One region of the Mesorhizobium sp. LCM 4577 genome, then DNA from elsewhere that is predicted to be linked to it. Evidence: predicted binding sites of a transcription regulator. Region 1 holds the regulator's gene; each other region holds the start of a gene.
What was found. Region 1 encodes LexA, which represses DNA repair genes until DNA is damaged. Its sites were predicted from a motif close to TGTTCNNNNTGTGTTCNG; they were not measured.

Region 1 (5,624 bases):
GCTGGGCCACAGCGCCGAGCTTGTATCCGCCCGCCTGCGCGAACTCGCGGATCGAAGCCTCCGCCGAAGCGGCGCTCCAGTCGCCCTCTATGGAAGACAATGCGCCATGCGCGCCGCGCAGAATCGCGCGCGCATCCGCGTTGAGCAAGCCCGCCGCCTTCTCGTCGAGCGGCAAGGGCCGCTCGGCGAACAGGAAACCCGCGCCGTCGACCAGCTCGACCAGGGTCTTGGCCCGCTCCTTGAGGCCGGGCATGGCGGCAAGCAGTTGCGCCTTGCGCTTGTCATCGAGCTTCGCGGCAAGCGCCGGGCCGCCTTCGAGATAGGGCAGGGTGGCGACGAAGATGTCGAACAACGCCTGGTCGTCCATCTTGCGCATATGGACGCCATTCAGCGCCTCGAGCTTGGCGAAGTCGAAGCGGGCAGCGCCCTTGTTGACGTCGCCGATGTCGAACCAGGCGATCATGTCCTTGATCGACATCACCTCGTCATCGCCATGGCTCCAGCCAAGTCGCGCCAGATAGTTGAGCAGGGCCTCGGGCAGATAGCCCATGGCGCGATAGGCCTCGACGCCGAGCGCGCCGTGGCGCTTCGACAGCTTGGCGCCGTCCGCGCCATGGATCAGCGGGATGTGCGACATCGACGGCACCGCCCAGCCCATGGCGTTGTAGATCACCGTCTGGCGCGCGGCGTTGGTCAGGTGATCGTCGCCGCGGATAATATGCGTGACGCCCATGTCGTGATCGTCGACGACGACGGCGTGCATATAGGTCGGGTTGCCGTCCGAACGCAGGATGATGAAGTCGTCGAGATCCTTGTTGGGAAAGCGCACCTCGCCCTGCACGCGGTCCTGCACGACCGTCTCGCCTTCGGTCGGTGCCTTGATGCGGATGGCGCCCTTGACGCCGGCCGGCGCCTCGGAGGGATCGCGGTCGCGCCACTGGCCGTTGTACCGCGGCGGCAGGCCTTTGGCTCTAGCTGCCTCGCGCATCGCCTCCAGCTCCGCGGGTGTCTCATAGCTGTAATAGGCCTTGCCCATGCGCACGAGCTCCTCGGCCACCTCGCGATGGCGCGGCGCGCGCTCGAACTGTGAGACGGCGTCGCCATCCCAGGAAAGGCCAAGCCAGGTCAGTCCGTCGAGAATGGCGGCCGTGGCGGCTTCGGTGGAGCGCTCGCGATCGGTGTCCTCGATACGCAAAAGCATCGTGCCGCCAGTGTGCTTGGCATAGAGCCAGTTGAACAGCGCCGTGCGCGCCCCGCCAATGTGCAGGTAGCCGGTGGGCGAGGGGGCAAAACGGGTGACGACCTTGTCGGACATGGAACTCTCGAAGAAGCACTGAAAAATGCATGTTTCGCGCAGACTTCCACGCGACCGGCGTTCATGTACCATAGGCGGTCTGGGGCGCAAGGGGCAGACCCGATGGCTGGGCGTGGCCGGGGTGCGGAGGAGGGCGGGGAAACGACAGCTGGCGTCAGCGAGCGCCTGATGTTTGCCCGTGCCGAGCCCACCGCAGAAGCGCCGCTTTCGCTTCCGGAACTCCGTCCACCCGCCGAACGACCGCCGCCCGGTGGCGGTGCGCTGCAGCCAGCCTTGCCAACAGCCACCGTCGGCAGGATCCGCAAACAGCTTGGCCGCGTTTCGCTTCCTGCGCTGCGCCGAAGCGTTGCGGTCGCTGCCGCCACCGAGCTCGACCGCGGCGTCGGCTTCCTGCTGGTGCCGGTGTTCCTGGCCGCCGGCGTGATCTATTACTTTTCGCTGAGCACCGAGCCGGATCTCTACAGGCCGCTTGCGGCGGTGGCTCTGATGGCTGTCTGCGCGGCGGCATCGCGCTCCTGGCAGAGAACGCATCTTGTCTTCATGGCATCGTTTTTCTGCGCGCTCGGCTTTCTGGCGGCCAAGGTGGAGACCTGGCGGATGGCGACCCCGATGCTCGGGTCCGAAATCCAGACACGGCTGACGGGCCGCCTCGTCACCGCCGAGGCGATGGCCAACGGCCGTGTCCGGTTGACCATCGATATGATTTCGACGGAGCATCCGAAGCTGCGCTACGCGCCGGACCGCGTCAGGCTGTCGGCGCGCAGGATCCCGCCCGGCATGACGGCGGGGTCGATGCTGACGGGCTATGCCAAGTTGCTGCCGCCGACCGGGCCGGTTCGGCCGGACAGCTACGATTTTTCCTTCGACAGCTACTTTGCCGGCATCGGCGGCAGCGGGTTTTTCCTGGGCGATCCGAAGCTGATTGCGCCAGTGGAGGCGCCCTTTGGCGCGCGCGTCGCATCGGCAGTCGAAAACGCGCGCGAAGGGATCGCCGATCACATCAGGAGCAGCATCGGCGGATCCGAGGGCGAGATCGCGGCGGCGCTGATCGTCGGCGTGCGCGCCGGCATTCCGGAAGCAATCAACGAGTCGATGCGGCGCACCGGCATCTACCACATCATCTCGATCTCCGGCCTGCACATGGCGCTGGTCGCCGGCACGATCATGGTGCTTTTGCGCGGCGCCTTCGCGCTGTTTCCCGATTTCTCGTCGCGCCGGCCGGTGAAGAAATATGCCGCCGGGATCGCGCTCATCTCGATCGCGGCATACCTCGTGATCTCCGGCATCGTGGTGGCGGCCGAGCGAAGCTTCATTATGCTCGCCGTGATGCTCGCCGCCGTGCTCTTCGACCGCGCGGCGCTCACCATGCGCAACCTGGCGATCTCGGCAATCGCGGTGATCCTCGTCTCGCCGCACGAAGTGGTCGGCCCGAGCTTCCAGATGTCCTTCGCCGCCACCGCCGCCCTGGTCGGCGCCTATGCCGGCTTTGCCGACTATCGCGCCGGCAAAACGACCGCGCCGCCGGCAAAACGTTCGTTGCTCGGGTTCCTGTCGCGAAAACTGGCGGTCGGTGTGGGTGGCGCCGCCGTGACGTCGCTCATCGCGGGCAGCGCGACATTACTGTTTGCGATCTGGCATTTCCAGCGCGTGTCGCCGCTCAGCCTGCTCGCCAACCTGGCGGTCATGCCGATCGTCTCGCTGATCGTCATGCCGTTCGCCGTGCTGAGCGCACTGGCCATGCCCTTCGGCTTCGACGGTCCGTTCCTCTTTGTCATGGGCAAGGGGCTGACGGCGATGATCGCCATTTCGTCGTGGATCTCCGAGCGCTCACCGGTCGACGCCGTCGGGCTGATCTCGATCCAGTCGGTGCTGCTGGCGACGGTCGCGCTGGTGATCGCGACGATGGCCACCACCTGGCTGAGGCTTGCCGCCGTTCCCTTTGCGCTCGCCGCGCTGCTGGCCATTCCGCATGTCCGCACGCCGGATGTACTCATTTCCGAGGACGCGCATCTGGTGGCGATGCCGATCGGCGGCGGCGAGCTTGCCGTCAATCGCGAACGTTCCAACGAGTTCACCACCGACAACTGGAAACGGGCGCTGAAAGCCGAGACAATCGTGCCGCCGGAGACGTTTGCCAAAGATGCGCTGGACATCGCCGATCCCGTCGACCTGCCGCCCGGCTCGCCGTTCTACTGTACGGGTGATCTCTGCATCGGCCGGCATCCATCCGGCGCCATCGTCGCACTCGCTGAAAACCGCGACAGTGCCCGGCCTGCCTGCGGCTTCGCTGATCTCATCGTCATCAACGACGCCACCGCCTACAATCCTTGCTACGATCCGCGCGTGCTTGTCGTCACCAAGCGGCAGCTGGCGCGCGACGGCAGCGCCGCCGTCTTCTTCGATCCGCAATCGGCAACCGCGCGGCCGGCCGTCCGCTATGCTGTGGAAGAGCCATATCGGCCCTGGCACGAGCAGCGGAAATATACTCGCGAGGCGAGAGGACTGCCGCCTTATCAAAAGCCTGAGCGGGCGGATGCGAAACCTTCGCAACCGGATCAGTAGCGGCGGATCAACCCAACAAGCTTGCCCTGCACCTTGACCCGGTCCGGCCCGAAGATGCGGGTCTCGTAGGCCGGGTTGGCGGCCTCCAACGCGATCGAGGCGCCCTTGCGGCGGAAGCGCTTGAGCGTCGCTTCCTCGTCATCGACCAGCGCGACCACGATCTCGCCCGGGCTTGCCGTGTTGGCGTTGCGGATGATGACGGTGTCGCCGTCGAAGATGCCGGCTTCTATCATCGAGTCGCCCTTGACCTCCAGCGCGTAATGCTCGCCGCCGGCGATCATGTCCGGCGGCACTGTGATCGAATGCGTCTGGTGCTGGATGGCGTCGATCGGCACGCCGGCGGCGATGCGGCCCATCACCGGAATGGATACGGCGGACCCGGCATCGTCGTCATTGCTTGGCGTCGGGGCGCGCGATGGCGCAGCCGGCTTGATCTGACGGTTGAGATTGTTCTGACCCAGGCTTCCCTGGATGACGCTCGGCGAAAACTTCTTCGCTGCATTGAGGCCGGGGGCGATCGAGTCGGGCAGCCGCAACACTTCCAGCGCTCGCGCCCGGTTCGGTAGCCGGCGAATGAAGCCGCGTTCCTCCAGCGCCGTGATCAGCCGGTGGATGCCGGACTTGGAGGCGAGGTCGAGCGCTTCCTTCATCTCGTCGAAAGACGGCGGAATCCCGCTTTCCTTCAGCCTTTCGTGGATGAACATCAGAAGTTCATGTTGTTTGCGCGTCAGCATGGCGGCCCCCACGGGTTCTGAAACCAGAATCAGAAAAACAAACCCAGAACAAACACTATCTGTTCCAGTTGTGTTCCGCAACCGTTTAAAGTTTAGTGAATTTGTTGACGTTTTGTTTAGCGTAACATCAGAACGCTGCATTCGGCGCCGGTTTCGGCTGCCGGCGCGAAAGGCTCGCGCACGATCAGGCCGTTGGCGTCGGCGAGCATTCTGAGCATCGAGGAGTCCTGGATGCTGAAGGGAGTCGCAATCAGCGTGCCGGCGTCCTCGCGCACGACGGCGCGCACATAGTCCTGCCTGAGGTCGTTGGCCTGCATCGCGGCGCCCAGCCGGGCCACCCGCACGTCCTGCCTGTGGTCGCGGCCGCCGAGCCGGGCAAGCAGAGGCTTCAGGAAAAGCTGCGAGCAGACGATGCTGGCCACCGGGTTGCCGGGCAGGCCGATGCAGCGGACATTGCCAAGCCGGCCGAACATCAGAGGTTTGCCGGGGCGCATGGCGATCTTCCAGAAGTCGAGCTGCATGCCTTCGCCGGTCAGCACGTCATGGATCAGGTCGTGGTCGCCGACGGAGGCGCCGCCGAGCGTGACGATGACATCGGCATTCGCCTCGACCGCTTTCCTGACCAACGCGGCGATCGCCTCCTTGCGGTCGGCGGCGATGCCGAGATCGAGCGCACGTGCGCCGACCGACTGGGCGGCGGCGGCGACGCCATATGCATTCGACGAAATGATCTGATCGGGGCCGAGCGCGCTGCCCGGGGGCAGCAGTTCATCGCCGGTGGCGATGATTGCGACCAGCGGCCGGCGTACGACATTCAGGGCGGGATGGTTGGCCGAGGCGGCCAGCGAAAGGGCTGCCGCATCGAGCACGCGGCCCTTTTCGAGCAGCACGTCGCCCTCACCGAAGTCGAGCCCGCGGCGGCGTACGTTGCGTGCTTTCGCGGTCGGTTCCGTGACCTCGATCCTGCCATTGCCGCGATCGCGGACGTTTTCCTGAATGACGATGGTGTCGGC
Region 2 (5,165 bases), on a different contig from region 1:
AAGCCGGCTAATAAATTCCAGATTGCCTTCCGCGCCACCGGACAGATCGGGCAGGATCGCCAGCGACATTCGATCGCCCCATTCGAGCAGGTCGTCAAGCTTGAGCAGCGTTGCGCCCTTCTCGGTCTCGTCGCGCAAATTGGCCTGGGTGAGCATGCGGCAGAGATGCCCCCAGCCCTGGCGGTCGCGGGGATAGGCGAGGATGTCCGGCGTGCCGTCGCCGAACACCAGGCGGCAGCCGGGATGATAGGCCATCTTCTCCACCTTGGCCTGCTGCCAGGCGCGCACGACGCCGGCGACCGTGTTCCTGTCGGCAAGGCCGATCGACGAAAAACCGTAGAATTTCGCCGTGACCACCAGCTCCTCCGGCTTGGAGGCGCCGCGCAGGAAGGAGAAATTCGAGCTTATGCCGAACTCGGCATAGGGGATGGCGGTCAGCGCGTTCATGCGAACACCCCATGCATGTACCAGCGCGGCGGTGCGGCCTGGGGCGCGCTGCTGTAAAGACCCTGGCGGTAGAGCCAGTAGCGGCGCCCTTCGCTGTCCTCGATGCGGTAATAGTCGCGGGTCGGCGTTTCCTCCTCGCCGGGCAGTTGCCGCCACCATTCGGCGGCGATGCGTTCAGGGCCTTCGGCGCGGGCGACGCGGTAGAGCGCGCGCCGCCAGCGGAAATTCATCGGCGGTCCCTCGGGGATCTCGGTCGCCGGCACCTCGATCGGCTCGGGCGAGCGGAACAGGCGCACCGGCCGCTCCGGCGGATAGACGGTCATCGGGGGCGCCGCCCGGCCGGCCGCCGGCGCGCGCCGTTGCGGCGCTTCGGCGAAAGGCACTGTCTTGACGGCGCGTTCCGGCAGATGGCTTTCGACGACAACGGGTTTCAAAACGGCGGCCTCGCCGAGGCGGGCGCGAACGCGGTCGGCGAACAGCGCGATGTCGGCGTCATCATCGTCGGCCTCGCCGGTCAGGTCGCCCTGGGTCAAGTCGAAGGCGGCGACCGACAGCACGGACAGCCGCACGAGGTCGAAGCCGAAGCCGGCGTCGATGCTCTGCTCCAGCGCGGTCAGCCGCTCGTGGAACAGTCTTTGGATCAGTCGCGGCTCGCGCATCGGACGCGAGGTGCCGACGGCGATGCGGCTGACGGCGCCGTCGACGCGGAAGAGAAGCAGCGCCAGCGTCCTTGCGCCTTCGCCGCGGCGCTCGAGATCGGTCTTCAAGGCGATCGCCAGCCGGCTCACCAGCCGCTCGATGTCGTCGGTGAGCATGACCGGCTCGGCAAGATGGCGCTCGACCGAGAGCGGCGCGACGGGAAGGCGCGGCGACACGGCCTCATCGAGACGGCCGAGCGCCTGGTCGAGGCGCAGAAGAAGAGAGGCGCCGAAGCGGCGGGCGAGCGGCGCGCGGGGTGCTGCCATCACCGCGCCGGCGGTGCGCAGGCCCACACTTTCCAGGCCGGTACGGGTCTCCGGCGCGATGCGCAGCGCCGACAGCGGCAGCGGCGAAAGCAGCGCCTCCTCCTCGCCGCCGGCCACGATGCGGTCGCCATGGAAGCGCGCTGCCGCCCAGGCGGCGCCCGGCGTGGAGGCGAGGCCTGCGCGGACATCGAAACCCTGCTGGAAGAAGCGGGTGAGAATCTCGTCCTGCATGGCGCGCTCGCCGCCGAACAGATGCGTGCAGCCGGTGACGTCGAGGAACAGCCCGTCCTCGGCGTCGATCGCCACCAGCGGCGTGTAGCGGTCGCACCAGTCGGCAAGGCCTTCGAGCAGGCGGCGGTCGGCTTCCGGGTCGGCCTCGACCACATCGATCGAAGGATGCATGGCGCGGGCATCGGCAATGCCCATGCCACGCTTCAATTTGAGCGCCTCAGCCCGCTCGTCGAGGGCTGCGATGCGCTGGGTGTTGTTGTCGCGATGGCTGATCACCAGAGGCAGATGATGCGAGGGCCGGGAACGCCAGGACCGCCCCAGACGCTGACGCAGGATCCGCTCCGCGCTGAGATGCGGGAACCACAGCGACAGAATTCTCTGTTCTTTCTGCAAAAGCGTGCTCATTTGGGTTCCACTCCAGTGTGAATTGTCCGGGCAGGGCCGTGCGGCTCTTGCCGATATCGACTTTGAAGGCGGGGCGGCCGATCGAGCCGGCGAGCGGCCCGGCGACCGTCTCGCGGCTGGCCGCCGGCGCTGCCGAAACGATGAGGCGCACAGGGGCGGCGGTGGGGTCGGCCGCGCCGGCCTGGCGCAGCAAAAGCACCGGCCTGCCGGCATTTTGCGCCCGCGCGTGCAACCGCCGCGTGGCGGTGAGGTCGAGCCGTTGCGGACTGCCGCGGATCTCGAGGATGACCGCGGCGAAGGCGGTCATGCGGGCGGCCTCCTCGGCGATCCACAGCGCGTCGAGCAGCTTCGGCGCCTCGGAAAACAGCAATTGCTCCGGCTCGATGCCGAACAAAGCGTGAAGGCCTCTGGCATAGGGAAGGCCTGCCTCGTGGAAGATTTCCGCCGTGCCGACCCAGAGAATCGGCAGGCCCTGCCTTTCCTTGAGGATCAGGCTCACGAGCGACAGCGCGAAGCCGGCGACGGTGCCGGCATCGCGGGTCTCCAGGCCATGGATCTCGCTGAGCGCCGCCCTGGGCAGGCCGCCGCCAAGGGCGGTGTCGAGGCGTTCGATGCCGGTGCGCAGGAAGGCGTCCGCCGCAGCCACGGCGAGGCCACGCCGGACAAGCGTCATGTCCAACCTGGCAGCATCGAGAGGCGCGCCAGGCGCCGGCGCCTGCAGGCGCTCGGGCAGCGTTCCTTCGATCTTCGCGATCTGGCGGCGCAGGGCAAAAACAGTGTCCCGCGCCACGGCGCTCATCGCCATGACGTTCACTTCCGCAGCAATTGTTCCTGTTATGTTCTTATAGATTCCAGAGGGCCCCGGAAGAGTCAAGCGGAGTCACAAGGAATTTATTCCTTCACTCTTTACCCTCGGGAAAGCCCGCCAGCCGGCTCATTTGCCTCTATCGGCGCGAAAGCCTATATGCCTGGATCAAAGGACATTTCATGGCCCGCATCTACAAGACCCGCACCTGGCACGACCAGCTCTCGCCGTCGATGGACGAGATGGAGCTTCTGGCGCTGGAGACCTATGCCCATCTGCCGGAAGAGTTCCGCCAGCTCACCGGCGAGATCGTCATCCAGATCGCCGATTTTCCGACCGACGAGATCATGGACGACCTGTCGCTGGAGACGCCCTTCGACCTGCTCGGCCTGTTCGAGGGGCGCGGCATCGCCGAGCGCTGGAACCCGCAGACCGGCGAGGGGCCGAACCGCATCACGCTCTACCGCCGCGCCATCCTCGACTACTGGGCCGAGAACGAGGAGACGCTGGGCGACATCGTCACCCATGTGCTGATCCACGAGATCGGCCACCATTTCGGCCTGTCGGACGATGACATGGAGCGGATCGAGGAGGCGGCCGAGCAGGCGGCAGCGGGCTAAAGCACCTCGTCATCCGCATCGTTCTTCGCGGCGACTCCCCCTCATCCGGCCGCTTCGCGGCCACCTTCCCCGGTGGGGAGAAGAGGTTGGCGCCGGCGCCGACCGCCTCCTCTCCCCTCGGGGAGAGGTCAGCCGAGCGAAGCGGAGGCTGGGTGAGGGGGCGTCGCCTACCAGTCGCTGAGCTTGGTGTCGGCCGTGTATTCCTGGCCTTCGACATCCTTCACCACGGCCTGGCCGCAGCGCATCGACTTGGTCTTCTTGTCATAGGCGTAGGTCGGCGAGCCGAACAGGTGCCAGCCCTTGTTCAGCGCCGCCGTCACCTTGTGGCAGAAGGTGGCGTCGTCCGGGCCGGTGAGGAAGCGGTAGAGTTTCATGGATCTGTCCTGTCGTGCCTAAGCTGTTATGACCGGGCGGAAAGCCGGGCCTGAAAACGCGCCCGGCGCATCATGCGCCGATGATCGCGGCCTTCGCCAGAAGTTTCTCGGCTTCCGCCAGATGCAGCCGCTCGACCATCTTGCCATCCAGCGCAATCACCCCCTTGCCGGCATTTTCGGGCTGCGCGAACGCATCCCGGATGGCGCGGGCCCCGGCCAGCGCCTCCGCCGACGGCGAAAAGGCGCGGTTCGCCGGCTCGATCTGGGCAGGGTGGATCAGCGACTTGCCGTCAAAGCCCATGGCGGCGGCCTCGGCGCATTCGCGGGCAAAGGCGTCGAGGTCGCGAAAATCATTAGCGACGCCGTCGATGACGTCGAGGCCGCCGGCGCGAGCGGCGAGCACCAGCTGCATCAGCCAGGGCATCAGATAGCGCCGGTCCRCCAGGATGCCGGTCGCCTTCACCAGGTCATTCGTTCCGGTAACGAAACAATTGAGGCGTGCCGCCGGATCGCGGCCAAGCTCGGCGATGGCGCCGATGTTGAGCAGCGCTCTGGGCGTCTCGACCATCGCCCATAGTTTCACGCTGTCCGGCGCGAAATTGTCGTCGAGCAGGTCGCCCGCTTCCAGGATGTCGCGCGGCGTGCCGATCTTGGGCAGTAGAATGCCGTCGGGCTCGGCCTTGGCCACGGCCAACAGGTCGTGGGTGCCCCATTCGCTGGCCAAAGGATTGATGCGCACCACCATCTCGCAGCGCCGTTCGGGGCGCGCAGCCAGGATGCCGGCGACCTTGTCGCGCGCGGCCTTCTTGTCGGCGGGCAGGACGGCGTCCTCGAGGTCGATGATTATGGCGTCGCAGGCAAGCGAGGCGAGCTTGGCGAGCGCCTTGTCGTTCGAGGCGGGAATGTAAAGCACCGAGCGGCGCGGGCTGTAGGGTTCTTGGGCCATGGCCGATCTATGCCGGGTGATGGCGGGCGAGGCAAGGTGAGTCCCTCGAGGGCAGGACAATCGCATAGGGCAGCGCCAGCCCCCTCTCCGTCTCAGCGCTGCGCGCCGAGCCACCTCTCCCCCACTTTGTGGGGGCGAGGAAACGCCAATCGCCAAGGTAGCGCCCTTCGCAGCTTGGGTTCCTCGCCCCCGCCTTTATGGCGGGGGAGAGGTGGCTCGGCGAAGCCGAGACGGAGAGGGGGAGCTCCCTGTGCGATTGGCCTGTCTCTCAAGGGGCTGGCCTGCACGAAAACTGCAAACCCTTGCGGAAAACCTCCTCCAATCCGCCGCGCCCTTACCGCGCCCGTCGGTGACAAGGCCGCCATGCAAACG
Region 3 (5,624 bases), on a different contig from region 1:
TCCAGCGGCGTTGACGCGAATCTTGGCGCGAATGTCGGCGATACCGCCAACGCGATCCTTGGTCTCGGCATCGGTGATGATGCAGGCGTCACCGTCGGAAGGTTCTCCACCCTGGGCACGCCGAACACTCTCGGGACTCCGGACCGTGCTGCCATGAAGAGTGCGGTGGCTCAGATGTCCGGCACGAAACTGACCCGGATGAAGAAGCGTTGCGCCGACGTGCTCTCCAGCGAAGGAACGTATGACAAGGATCTCAGGATGCTCTGCCTGATGATTTCGCGCCGTTGACTTACTGTCGCAAGGCAACAGCCAACGTGAGTGTCTAACCGGCCGTGCGGCTCTGCGGCCTACCGCGTCGCCGGCTGCGGCCGGCGGCGCGCTGACGAGAAACTTCGGCCAGTCGGAGAGCCCGCCGCCTTTGGTGGCGGGCTTTCCGCTTGTCCCCACTGCGGGCGGATCGAGCGGCCTGTTAACCAGACTTGCATTGAAGCTAATGTATTAGGACTTCGTTTGCGCTCCCGCTGCACAATGGGCCCAACTGCAGTGGGAGCAATGCCATGCGCATCGATTTGTCCCCGACGAGTTGGGGCAGGGTCGTGGTGGTTACCGCCGCCGGCACTGCCTTTTTCATTGCCGCCGCGTTCTTCGTCGATTCCTTCAATTTCCCTTCGCTGTCGCCGCAGGCACTGCTGTGGGCGAAGCTCACGGACCTGTTCCTGCCGCTCGTCCTTGGTGGCTCCTTCCTGTTCTTCCTGATGTGGAAGATGCGCCAGCTCGCGATCGCCCAGAAGGAGCTCAGCATCGTCGCGGCGACCGACAGCTTGACGGCCGTCTTCAATCGCGGCGCCTTCTCGATGCTGGTGGAGGCCTATCTCGAACAGGCACGCAGCCACGACGTCGCCGACACCGGCGCGCTGCTGATCGTCGACGCCGACCATTTTAAATCGATCAACGACCGCCTCGGCCATGATTGCGGCGACCAGGCGCTGAAGCTGATCGCCAGCACGATCCAGGGGCAACTGCGCGGCGCCGACATTGTCGGCCGCATCGGCGGCGAGGAATTCGCGGTCTTCCTGCCGGGCGCCGACGCGACGCGCTCCTTCCTGGTCGCGGAATCGATCCGGCTGCGCATCCGCGAAGCCGAGTTTGCGCCCGGCGGCCAGCCATGGCCGCTCTCGGTCAGCATCGGCGGCATCGCCTTCAGGGGTCCAACCACCTACCACGACATGTTCCAGGTCGCCGACAAGCATCTCTACAAGGCGAAATCGAACGGACGCGACCAGGTGAGCTTCGAAAGCCCGCGCGGTTTGCCGTCGGCCGACATCGCCGGCACGGTCCACTGAACGGCTTCGCGGCGGGATTTGGCTGAACCGCTCTCAGCGGCGGCTGCTGTTGAGCAGCGGCCTATGCTGGCGGATCACCTGGCGCTCGACATCGAGATAGGGCCTGATCAGGCCCGCCACGGTCGGGGTCGGTTCCGGCTGATGCATCACGGCCGTCAGCATGTCGTGTTCGGTGAGCAGGCTCAGCCACTTCAGCGCTTCCCATTTGGGCGTTGCGCCGCCGCGCCCCGTGAGGCTGCGATTGATATAGCAGGATAGGAAAGCAGGCGCTTGCCACTGAGATGGCGGCCGAGCCGGCCGCGCCGATCGCCGAAGCTTCGCCGGCGGCCGCCAAACCGGAATGACGGTATGGAAATGCCTGCGATCCCGTGAACTGATATCCGGGGCCGGTTCCGTGAAAGGTAATGTCTTGTTGTCAGGCGGCGAAGCCACCCTGGCCGCGCGCCACCGGCTTGACGGAGGCAATCGGCTGCTCCGAAGGCCAGAGCACGCCGGCCGTCACCGCGAAGGTGATCAGCGCGTCGCGCGCGGCCTCGGCCGAGATCCCTCCACTCCGCGCGGCCTCGCAGGCCTTCACCGCGGCGCCGTAGCTGAGGCGGCGACGCGACGGCGGAAACTCGGTCAGGAAGTCGTGCATGTCGAACAGCGAGGCGATCATGCGTTTGTGGCCGGCGCCGACGCTGAGGGCGACCGGGGTGAAGAACGTCCTGTCGTGCATTCGGACCTCGTTTGTTGGCCGCGGAGGCGCTGAGCCTCCGGTCTGGGGGAGGGACGCCACACAACGCGGCTTGCGGCGGGAGGTTCCGCGCATGCCGATTTTTCCGCATCGGACCTGGTCCGTCGTGTGAATCGGCTAGAGCAATTCCAGGAAAGTGTGAGCGGTTTTCCGCCCCGGAATTGCGTAAAAACAAAGGGATAGAGCGTTTCCCCGCTTCCGTGAAACGGTGAAACGCTCTAGAGGGCAGGCAGCCTATTTCCACATGCCGCGCATGCGGGCGCCGAGATCGACCTTGACGCCCGGCCTCTGGCGCGGGTCGTCCTTGAGCGCGGCGCTTGCCCAGGACGATTGCTCGAACGCCGAAAGCATCGAGGCGGGGATGAAACGGGTGCGCGAGGCATAGACATGGCGGTCGCCGCGCGCCGCCTGGTTGTGCGGATAAAAGCGCTGCGGCACCACCAGATGCAGACTGTCCTTGGCCCTGGTCATCGCGACATAGAGCAGGCGCCGCTCTTCCTCGATGTCCTCCTTGGTGCCGACGCCGAGATCGGCGGGAATGCAGCCGTCTACCGTGTTGAGCACGAAGACGTTCTTCCATTCCTGGCCCTTGGCCGAGTGGATAGTCGACAGGATGAGGTAATCCTCGTCGCGATGCGGCGGCCCGGCCTGGTCGCTTGTGGCGTCGGGTGGATCGAGGGTGAGCTCAGTCAGGAAGCGCTCGCGCGACGGATAGGTCGATGCGATCTGCTCGAGCTGCAGAAGGTCGGCGCGGCGCGTGACCGCGTCCTCATGGATGCGCTCCATATGCGGCTCGTACCAGAGCCTGATCCGCTCCAGATCCGCCGGCCATTTGGCGCCGGCGCGTAAGCCGCTATAGATGTCGAGGAACACCGGCCAGTCCTGCGCGGCGCGCTGCGGTGGCCGGAAGCGAGCAAGGCCGAGCGCCTCGTCGAGCGACGTCGCCATGGCGTCCACGATCTGCGAGGCGGCGGACGGGCCGATCCCCGGCATCAGCTGCAGCACACGGAAACCRGCGACGCGGTCACGCGGGTTCTCGGCGAAGCGCAGCATCGCCAGCATGTCCTTCACATGCGCGGCGTCGAGGAATTTCAGGCCGCCGAACTTGACGAAGGGGATGTTGCGGCGTGTCAGCTCCACCTCCAGCGGTCCGCTGTGGCTAGAGGTGCGGAACAGCACCGCCTGCGCCTTCAGCGCAGTGCCGGCCTCGCGTTCGGCCAGGATCGCCTGGCAGACATAGTTGGCCTGCTCGGCCTCATCGCGCACGCTGACCAGTTGCGGCTTGTGCGAGGACCGGCGCTCGGTCCACAGATTCTTGGTGAAGCGCTCGCTCGCCTCGCCGATCACCCTGTTGGCGGCGGCCAGGATCGTCTCTGTCGAGCGGTAATTGCGCTCCAGCATGACGATCTCGGCGGGCCTTGCGAATTGTTTCGGAAAGTCGAGGATGTTGCGCACTTCTGCGGCGCGGAAGGAATAGATCGACTGCGCGTCGTCGCCCACCACGGTGAGCCCGGCGCCATCCGGTTTCAGCGCCAAAAGGATCGAGGCCTGCAGCCGGTTGGTGTCCTGGTATTCGTCGACCAGCACATGGTCGAAGCGGGAAGCGAGATGCGCGGCGATCTCGGGCTCGGCCGCCATCTGCGCCCAGTAGAGCAGGAGGTCGTCGTAATCGAGCACGTTCTGCGCCTGCTTGGCCTCGACGTAGGCCGCGAACAGCTCCTTGAGCTGGTCGGCCCATGCCGCGCACCAGGGGAAGGCGGAGCCCAGCACTTCGCCAAGCGGCGCCTGCGCATTCACGGCCCGTGAATAGATCTGTAGGCAGGTGCCTTTGGTCGGGAAACGGCTTTCGGTTTTCGAGAATCCCAGCTCGTGCCGGGCAAGGTTCATCAGGTCGGCCGAATCCTCGCGATCATGGATGGTGAAGGCGGGATCGAGCCCGATCTGCTCGGCATAATCGCGCAACAGCCTTGCGCCGATGCCGTGGAACGTGCCTGCCCAGGCCAGTGCGTCGGCGATGACCGCCGCGTCACGGCCGAGCACCTCGCCGGCAATGCGCTCGACGCGCTTGGCCATCTCGGCCGCGGCGCGACGCGAGAAGGTCATCAAAAGGATGCGGCGCGGATCGGCGCCCTTGACGATGAGATGGGCGACGCGATGCGCCAGCGTGTTGGTCTTGCCCGAGCCGGCGCCGGCGATCACCAGCAGCGGCGTCGTCACCTTGCCGTCGCCATGCACGACCGCCAGCCGCTGCTCGTCATTCAGCCGGGCAAGATAGGCGGGCGTCTCGAAGGACGAATCATGGGCGGCGATGTTCATCGCCCATCAAGCATCGTTTCCGCTTTGTTCGCAATAATTTCCTCGCCCCGCGCGAGCGGGGAGAGGTGGCCGCGAAGCGGCCGGAGAGGGGATTACGCGGCTACCTTGCCCCCGAGGCAACTACCGCTTCGGTTCCACCCCCATCGCGGCCGACTGCCGCCGTAGCCTGCGCCTTTCGTCGCTCGGCATATCCAGCGGCGCGACGTTTCCCGGCACCTCGTCGATGATCCTCACGGCAACGCGATAGGCGGTGTAGGCAAAAAGGCCGGCAAGCAGAAGGCGGACCATGATCAGTTCCTCGTTGCGTTCGATTGGCTCGGGATTTCAACCGGACGCGGGCTTGTTGGTTCCCACCCGCCTACGCAACCACCGTCCACGCAACCAAACCGCTATCGCCTCGTTTGCCCTTCATGAAAGGGGCGAACGAGAGGAGGTCGTCATGAAGAAACTTCCTGTACTGCTGGCTCTCGCGGCAGGGCTCGTGCTCGCCGCCTGYGACAACAGCGTGCAGCCCACCAAGGCACCGGGCGATGAAGTCAACCGGAACCCTCAGGTCGACAAGAACCCGGTGCCGAAATCGACCACCGGCGGAGACCAGCAGGGTACAGCGCCGAAGCAATAGGGCAGGGGGCGGGTTCAATTGTTGTCGGCCTGAAACGAAGAAGGCCGGCGCTGCTTGGGAGGAAGCTGGGTAGCGCCGGCCAAGCGGGAAAATCAGGCCCGCCGCACGATCCAACATAGCTGAGTCTCGACGTTGCGTCATGGCGTGATCGCGGTAGCCGGCTATAAGCGGAAAGATCACTGAAAAATCCTGAAATCCGCCGGGGTCCGCCTTCGCGTGCCTTGGATGTCGTGTCTTGATGCACGAAGTGGCGACCGGTGCCGACGGTTGGGTACTGGAGGCGTCGAGCAAGAAGTGCGCCAACGCTGGTAGGCGGCAATCCTGGCTCTCACGCCAGCGCCGAGCGGCCCTGCTGTCCGCCGGCGATCTCGACGTCGAGTTGGCGTTGCGTCAGCGCCGCCTCGGCCATGATCCACTGCTTGAACAGCTCGACCTTGCGGGCGCCGAGCGCCTTGATGGGGCTGACGAAATACCAGCCCGCCGTGTTGGGATGGTGGACCGCGAAGGGCGCCACCAGCCTTTCGGCGCGGATGTCGCTTGCCATATAGGCTCGGTTGGCGACGGCAAAGCCCATTCCGGCATTCGCCGCCTCGTAGGACATCATGCA
Region 4 (5,624 bases), on a different contig from region 1:
CCGGCCGCGATGTGACACCGGAGGCGCTGGAGCCGATCTTCGAGAAACGCATGGACGGCTTTTCGGAAGTCTTCCACCGCATCTCCTACGACAAGATCGGCACCTCGACGATCCAGAGCCGGGCGACAGGCGGGGTCGTCAACGCCACCTTCGTCTTCGTGCTGCCGGGCTCGCCCGGCGCCTGCAAGGATGCCTGGGACGGCATCATCAAGGCGCAGCTCGACTACCGCCACATGCCCTGCAATTTCGTCGAGATCATGCCGCGGCTGGACGAGCATCTCCGGCGCGGCGGCAAGCCCGCCTCCTAACCGCAGGCAAAGCGAGCGGCCGGCATCCGGTTCGCAGGCGAAATGGCGCTATGGCCTGCGAGCAGCCATTTCGAAGCCGGCACCAGCAAAGTACCTTGCGCCGCGAACAAGGAACCTTGCCATGACCGTTCACAGCGGCGGCTGCCATTGCGGCAACATCCGTCTGATCTTCTCCACAGCGCTCGATCCGGCCGCGCTGGAAATTCGCGCCTGCCAGTGCTCCTTCTGCACACGCCATGGCTCGCGCGCGGCCGCCGACCCGAACGGCAGGCTGGTTATCTCGGTCGCGGACAGGGATCGCTTCCAGGTCTACCGCTTCGGCCTGCGCACCGCCGACTATCTCGTCTGCCGCGACTGCGGCGTCTATGTCGCGGCAATCGCCGGTCAGGGCGACGACGCCACGGCGGTCGTCATCGTCAACGCGCTCGACGATCGCGCGTCGTTCTCGCGCGAGCCGGTCGCCGTCTGGTTCGACACCGAGACGCGCGAGCAGCGCCTGGCCAGGCGCCGCAGTGCCTGGATGCCGGTTGAGATCGAGGGGATCTGACTGGGCTGGGTTGCGCTTCTTCCTTCTCCCCTTGTGGGAGAAGGGAGAGCCGGCCTTACTTCGGCGGCGCCACCCAGATTTCGGCGTTCAACCGCCTGGTCGCCAGGCCGCGCGCCAGGGCTTCAGCGCTGCGCGCGCTCTTTGCCAAGGCCGATGCCTGGCGCTTGCTTATAACAAGGCCTTCGGCCAGCGCCCGGTTGCCCGAAAAGACGCGGGCCAGGAATGGCGCCCGATCGGCGCGGGCGCGTGAAAAGCGCGCCGGCATAGTCTGCTTCGCCGTGTGCGCCACGACCTCGTCGATCCAGCCTTCGGCGAGCCGGGCGCCGGGTTCCAGAAGCAGCAGCCAATCGCCTTTGGCCTGGCCGATGCCCACGGCGATCCCGCCGGTCACATAATGACAGCCGGCATGCTCCGCCACCCGATGCGTCTGGTCGGTCGAGCCTTGATCGCAGACGATCACGTCGCGCACCACGCCTTCGACCGCGCCGCCGACCAGCGAGGCGAGCGTGCGGGCAAGACCCTCCTCGTCGTTCAAGGTTTCGATGAGAACGCTGAGCATATCAGCCGAATAGCGGAAAGCGCGGCGAAGCGCCAGTTGGGCGCTCCAAGCGAAAAAGTTCTTGCTTTGTTCTCATCGGTAAAATAGGAATAGTTTCATGAACAGAGCGATTCGACAGCCTGCCGACAGTCCTTGGGAGAGGGCGAAAATGGAACAGATCGTACGCGCCGATATTGCTGCTTTCGGAGCAGGACGAGCCGAGATGGCAAATGCGATGATCGAGCAGAGCGGCATGCGCGTGCGGCCCGATCGCAATCGCGGCCGTTCGGCCGGCATCAACCCGTCCGGCCGGTTCGAGCCGGTCAGCCGACATGTGTTCGACGACGGCTGGAACTCGCTGGAGGAACTGCCGCCGTTCAAGACGGAAGTGCAGGTCGAAAAGCCGCGCACGATCATCACGCGCAACGAGTCGCCCGACATTTCCTTCGACCGTTCGATCAACCCCTATCGCGGCTGCGAGCATGGCTGCGTCTATTGCTTCGCCCGGCCGACGCATGCCTTCATGGGCCTGTCGCCGGGGCTCGATTTCGAATCGAAGCTGTTCGCCAAGCCGGACGCGGCGCGCATGCTGGACCGGGAATTGTCGAAGCCGGGCTATCTGCCGCGCACGATCGCCATCGGCACCAACACCGATCCCTACCAGCCGATCGAGAAACAATACCGGATCATGCGCGAGATCCTGGAAGTGCTGGAGGCGCGCGGCCATCCGGTCGGCATCGTGACGAAGTCTGCACTGGTGACGCGCGACATCGACATCCTGTCGCGCATGGCCGAGCGCGGCCTTGCAAAAGTGGCGCTGTCGGTGACGACGATGGACCGCATGCTGGCCCGCACCATGGAGCCGCGCGCGTCGACGCCGACGAAGCGGCTGGAGGCGATCAGGCAGCTTTCGGATGCCGGCATTCCGGCATCCGTGATGGTGGCGCCGATCATCCCGGGTCTCAATGATCCGGAGATGGAACGCATCCTCGATTCGGCCAGAGCCGCGGGCGCCAGGGAGGCCGGCTACGTCATCCTGCGCCTGCCGCTCGAAGTGGCGCCGATCTTCAAGGACTGGCTGTTGCGGCATTATCCGGACCGCTATCGCCATGTGATGTCGCTGATCCGTTCGATGCGCGACGGCAAGGATTACGATTCGGAATGGGGCAAGCGCATGAAGGGCGCCGGCCCCTATGCCTGGCAGATCGGCCGACGCTTCGAGATCGCCGCCAAGCGGCTGGGCCTCAATATCGAGCGACGGCAGCTTCGCACCGACCACTTCGTCGCAGGCTCCGGCGCCGGCGAGCAACTGATGCTGCTTTGACTTGGGTGCCGGCCATGACGGGCCGGTGCCAAGCACTTCCAGACACAGCGATTTTCCGTCTGGAATTGTCACTTGTTCGAAATTCCGTCCGGCCCTTGTCCCCCGGCCGTGAGACGGTGCCTTCCCGGTCCGACGCCCCATCCGACCCGGAAGGACTTGCGGAGAATCGGAGCCGATGCGAACCTCGCCGCACCATGGCTCGCGCGCGTTCCGATTCTCCGCTTCTCTTTGAAATGGTCGAGAAGCCCGACTTCTCGATCGAGACGAAGGCGATGGCCGACGGGCTGTGGCCGGTCGCCGGCATGGATGAGGCAGGCCGCGGTCCGCTCGCCGGTCCGGTGGTGGCCGCCGCGGTGGTGCTCAATCCCGCCAACATCCCGGAAGGCCTCGACGATTCCAAACGCCTCACCCATTTGCAGCGAGAGGCGCTGTTCCTCAAGATTCTCGGCACTGCGCTCAGCGTCTCGATGGCCTCGATCAGCGCCGAAGGCATCGACAACAGCAACATCCTGAAGGCAAGCCTCGAAGCGATGCGCCGAGCCGCCGCGGGTCTCTCGCTGCAGCCGAAGCTCGCCTTGGCCGACGGCCGCGACGTTCCTCCTGGTCTCGCCTGCGAAGGCCGGGCGCTGATCAAGGGCGACCAGCGCTCGCAGTCGATCGCCGCCGCCTCGATCGTCGCCAAGGTGATGCGCGACCGCATGATGTGCGGCTGCGGCGGACATCACGAGCATTACGGCTTCGAGGTGCATATGGGCTATGCGACGGTCCGGCACCGCACCGCGATCGAGATGCATGGGCCGGTGGCACGGCTGCATCGGGCGTCGTTCGCGCCTTTCCGGCTGGGTGGCGCTGAGGTGGTCGAGGAAGAGGGTTTGGCCGGGTTGGAATAAGCGACGGCGCCGGTGACGGCTGATCTTCCCCTCGTGGGGGAGATGTCCGGCAGGACAGAGGGAGGCGCTGTCCGCCGATTTAACGGTGCTTGGGTTCCTCTCCCCGCCAAAGGCGGGGAGAGGTGGCCGCGAAGCGGACGGAGAGGGGCTTCGTAGGGCGCTCCCCTCTCCGTCTTGGCTTCGCCGAGCCACCTCTCCCCACATTCGTGGGGCGAGGAACCTTGATCCTGCGGCGCCGCGATCCTTCGCGCCCCCTCTGCCCTGCCGGGCATCTCCTTCACAAGGGGGAGATTGGCAGCTTCGACGCCCGCTTCCTTACCAAACAAAAAAGCCGCCGGGTTACCCGGGCGGCTTTTGACTTCGAAACTTCGACGCAAGTTCAGTTCAGCTTGGCCTTCACGTCATTGAGCGCCGACTTGAACAGATCCGCACCGGCCTTGGCATCGACCTTGGCGGCGAGCAGCGCGCGGGCGGCTTCGACGGCGATGTCGACGGCCGAGGCGCGCACTTCGCTGACGGCCTCGCGCTCGGCCTGGCTGATCTTCTGCTCGGCAAGCGCGGTGCGCCGGGCGACATAGTCCTCGGTCTTCTTGGCCGCCTCGGAAGCGAGCAGTTCAGCCTCGCGCTTGGCGGCGGCGACGATGTCGGCGGCCTCCTTCTCGGCTTCCTTGCGCTTCTGCTGATACTGGCCGAGCAGTTGCTGGGCTTCCTCACGAAGCTTGCGCGCTTCCTCGAGCTCGGCGCTGATCTTGGCCGCGCGGGCGTCGAGCGACTTGGCGAGCATGCCCGGCACCTTCAGATAGATGACGGCGCCAAGGAAGATGAGCAGGGCGATTGTGGCCCAGAGCGTGGCGAGTGATGTGGCGTCCATGATCCCGCTCCTCACCGGCTCGCAGATTTGACCGCGGCCGCGATCTCGGACTTGTCGGCCTTACCGCCGACAAGCGCCTCGACGATGGCCGATGTGGTGTCCTCGGCGATCGTGCCGACTTCCTTCATCGCCTTGGCCTTGATCGAGGCGATGCTCGCCTCGGCCTCGCCAAGCTTCTTCTCGAGCTCGGCCTCAAGCTTCTTGCGCGTGCCCTCGGCTTGCGCCTTGGCGGCGTCGCTTGCCTGCTGGCCGATCTTGTTGGCGTTGGCCTTGGCCTCCGCCAGTTCCTGCTCATAGGCGGCAACGGCGGCATCCGCCTCGCCCTTCAGCCTTGCGGCATGGTCGAGGTCCTGGGTGATGCGGTCGTTGCGGACATCGATGATGCCGCCGAGACGCGGCATCACAACGCGCTTCAGGAACAGGTAGAACAGCCCGAAGGTGATGACCAGCCACAGGATCTGCGACGGGAAGGTCTTGGCATCGAACGGCGGGAACGCTTCATGCTCCGCGGCGGGCACGGCAGTGCCCGCATGCGTATCGCCCTCGGCCGCGGCCGGCGCTGTTTCTTGCGCATAGGCAGATGTCACGAACATCTCATTCCCCTGTCCATGGAACGGGGCCGCACCATGCGGCCCCTTTCGTCAGCTCTCAATCTTACTTGAAGACCAGGAGCAGAGCGATCAGGAGCGAGAAGATGCCCAGAGCTTCGGTCACGGCGAAGCCGAAGATCAGGCGGCCGAACTGGCCATCAGCGGCCGACGGGTTGCGGAGCGCGCCCGAGAGGTAGCTGCCGAAGATGTTGCCGAGGCCGATGCCCGCGCCGCCCATGCCGATGCAGGCGATACCAGCGCCGATAGCAGCTGCTGCAGTTGCGTCCATTTCAAAACTCCTGTGGTTTGCTTGTTCGTTGCAGTTGGTACGTTGGGTATGCTGGCGCCGGGGCGCCGGTGAAAATCGATCAGTGGCTCGGGTGCAGCGCGTCGTTCAGATACATGCAGGTCAGCACCGCGAAGACATAGGCCTGCAGGAAGGCGACCAGCAGTTCGAGCGCGGAGAGCGCGACCGCCATGGCCAGCGGCAGGACCGAGCCGGCGATGCCGACGGCGCCCAGCGCGCTGAGGCTAACGACGAAGCCCGAGAACACTT

Region 2: LCM4577_RS00100 (ImuA family protein) is a predicted target of LexA. The motif match lies at 2,875-2,892, and genes of this name have one in related genera.
Region 3: LCM4577_RS30730 (ATP-dependent helicase) is a predicted target of LexA. The motif match lies at 4,421-4,438, and genes of this name have one in related genera.
Region 4: LCM4577_RS25905 (PA0069 family radical SAM protein) is a predicted target of LexA. The motif match lies at 1,471-1,488, and genes of this name have one in related genera.

The regions. Positions count from the first base shown of each region.
Region 1 is NZ_MDDU01000024.1:274,838-280,461, reverse strand. It holds gene gltX (glutamate--tRNA ligase) at 1-1,315, opposite strand, end outside; gene LCM4577_RS22990 (ComEC/Rec2 family competence protein) at 1,418-3,877, shown strand; gene lexA (transcriptional repressor LexA) at 3,871-4,611, opposite strand; gene glp (gephyrin-like molybdotransferase Glp) at 4,728-5,624, opposite strand, start outside.
Region 2 is NZ_MDDU01000001.1:15,565-20,729, reverse strand. It holds gene LCM4577_RS00110 (error-prone DNA polymerase) at 1-447, opposite strand, end outside; gene LCM4577_RS00105 (DUF6504 family protein) at 444-1,919, opposite strand; gene LCM4577_RS00100 (ImuA family protein) at 1,861-2,853, opposite strand; gene LCM4577_RS00095 (metallopeptidase family protein) at 3,036-3,473, shown strand; gene LCM4577_RS00090 (DUF1737 domain-containing protein) at 3,641-3,847, opposite strand; gene LCM4577_RS00085 (CoA ester lyase) at 3,918-4,793, opposite strand.
Region 3 is NZ_MDDU01000054.1:70,428-76,051, reverse strand. It holds gene LCM4577_RS30750 (hypothetical protein) at 1-288, shown strand, start outside; gene LCM4577_RS30745 (GGDEF domain-containing protein) at 558-1,343, shown strand; gene LCM4577_RS30740 (hypothetical protein) at 1,377-1,505, opposite strand; gene LCM4577_RS30735 (DUF982 domain-containing protein) at 1,759-2,061, opposite strand; gene LCM4577_RS30730 (ATP-dependent helicase) at 2,314-4,395, opposite strand; gene LCM4577_RS30725 (hypothetical protein) at 4,516-4,683, opposite strand; gene LCM4577_RS30720 (hypothetical protein) at 4,835-5,017, shown strand; gene LCM4577_RS30715 (LysR substrate-binding domain-containing protein) at 5,346-5,624, opposite strand, start outside.
Region 4 is NZ_MDDU01000035.1:211,000-216,623, forward strand. It holds gene moaB (molybdenum cofactor biosynthesis protein B) at 1-308, shown strand, start outside; gene LCM4577_RS25895 (GFA family protein) at 430-855, shown strand; gene LCM4577_RS25900 (glycosyltransferase) at 911-1,414, opposite strand; gene LCM4577_RS25905 (PA0069 family radical SAM protein) at 1,563-2,717, shown strand; gene LCM4577_RS25910 (ribonuclease HII) at 2,912-3,607, shown strand; gene LCM4577_RS25915 (F0F1 ATP synthase subunit B) at 3,987-4,478, opposite strand; gene LCM4577_RS25920 (F0F1 ATP synthase subunit B) at 4,490-5,071, opposite strand; gene LCM4577_RS25925 (F0F1 ATP synthase subunit C) at 5,133-5,357, opposite strand; gene LCM4577_RS25930 (F0F1 ATP synthase subunit A) at 5,437-5,624, opposite strand, start outside.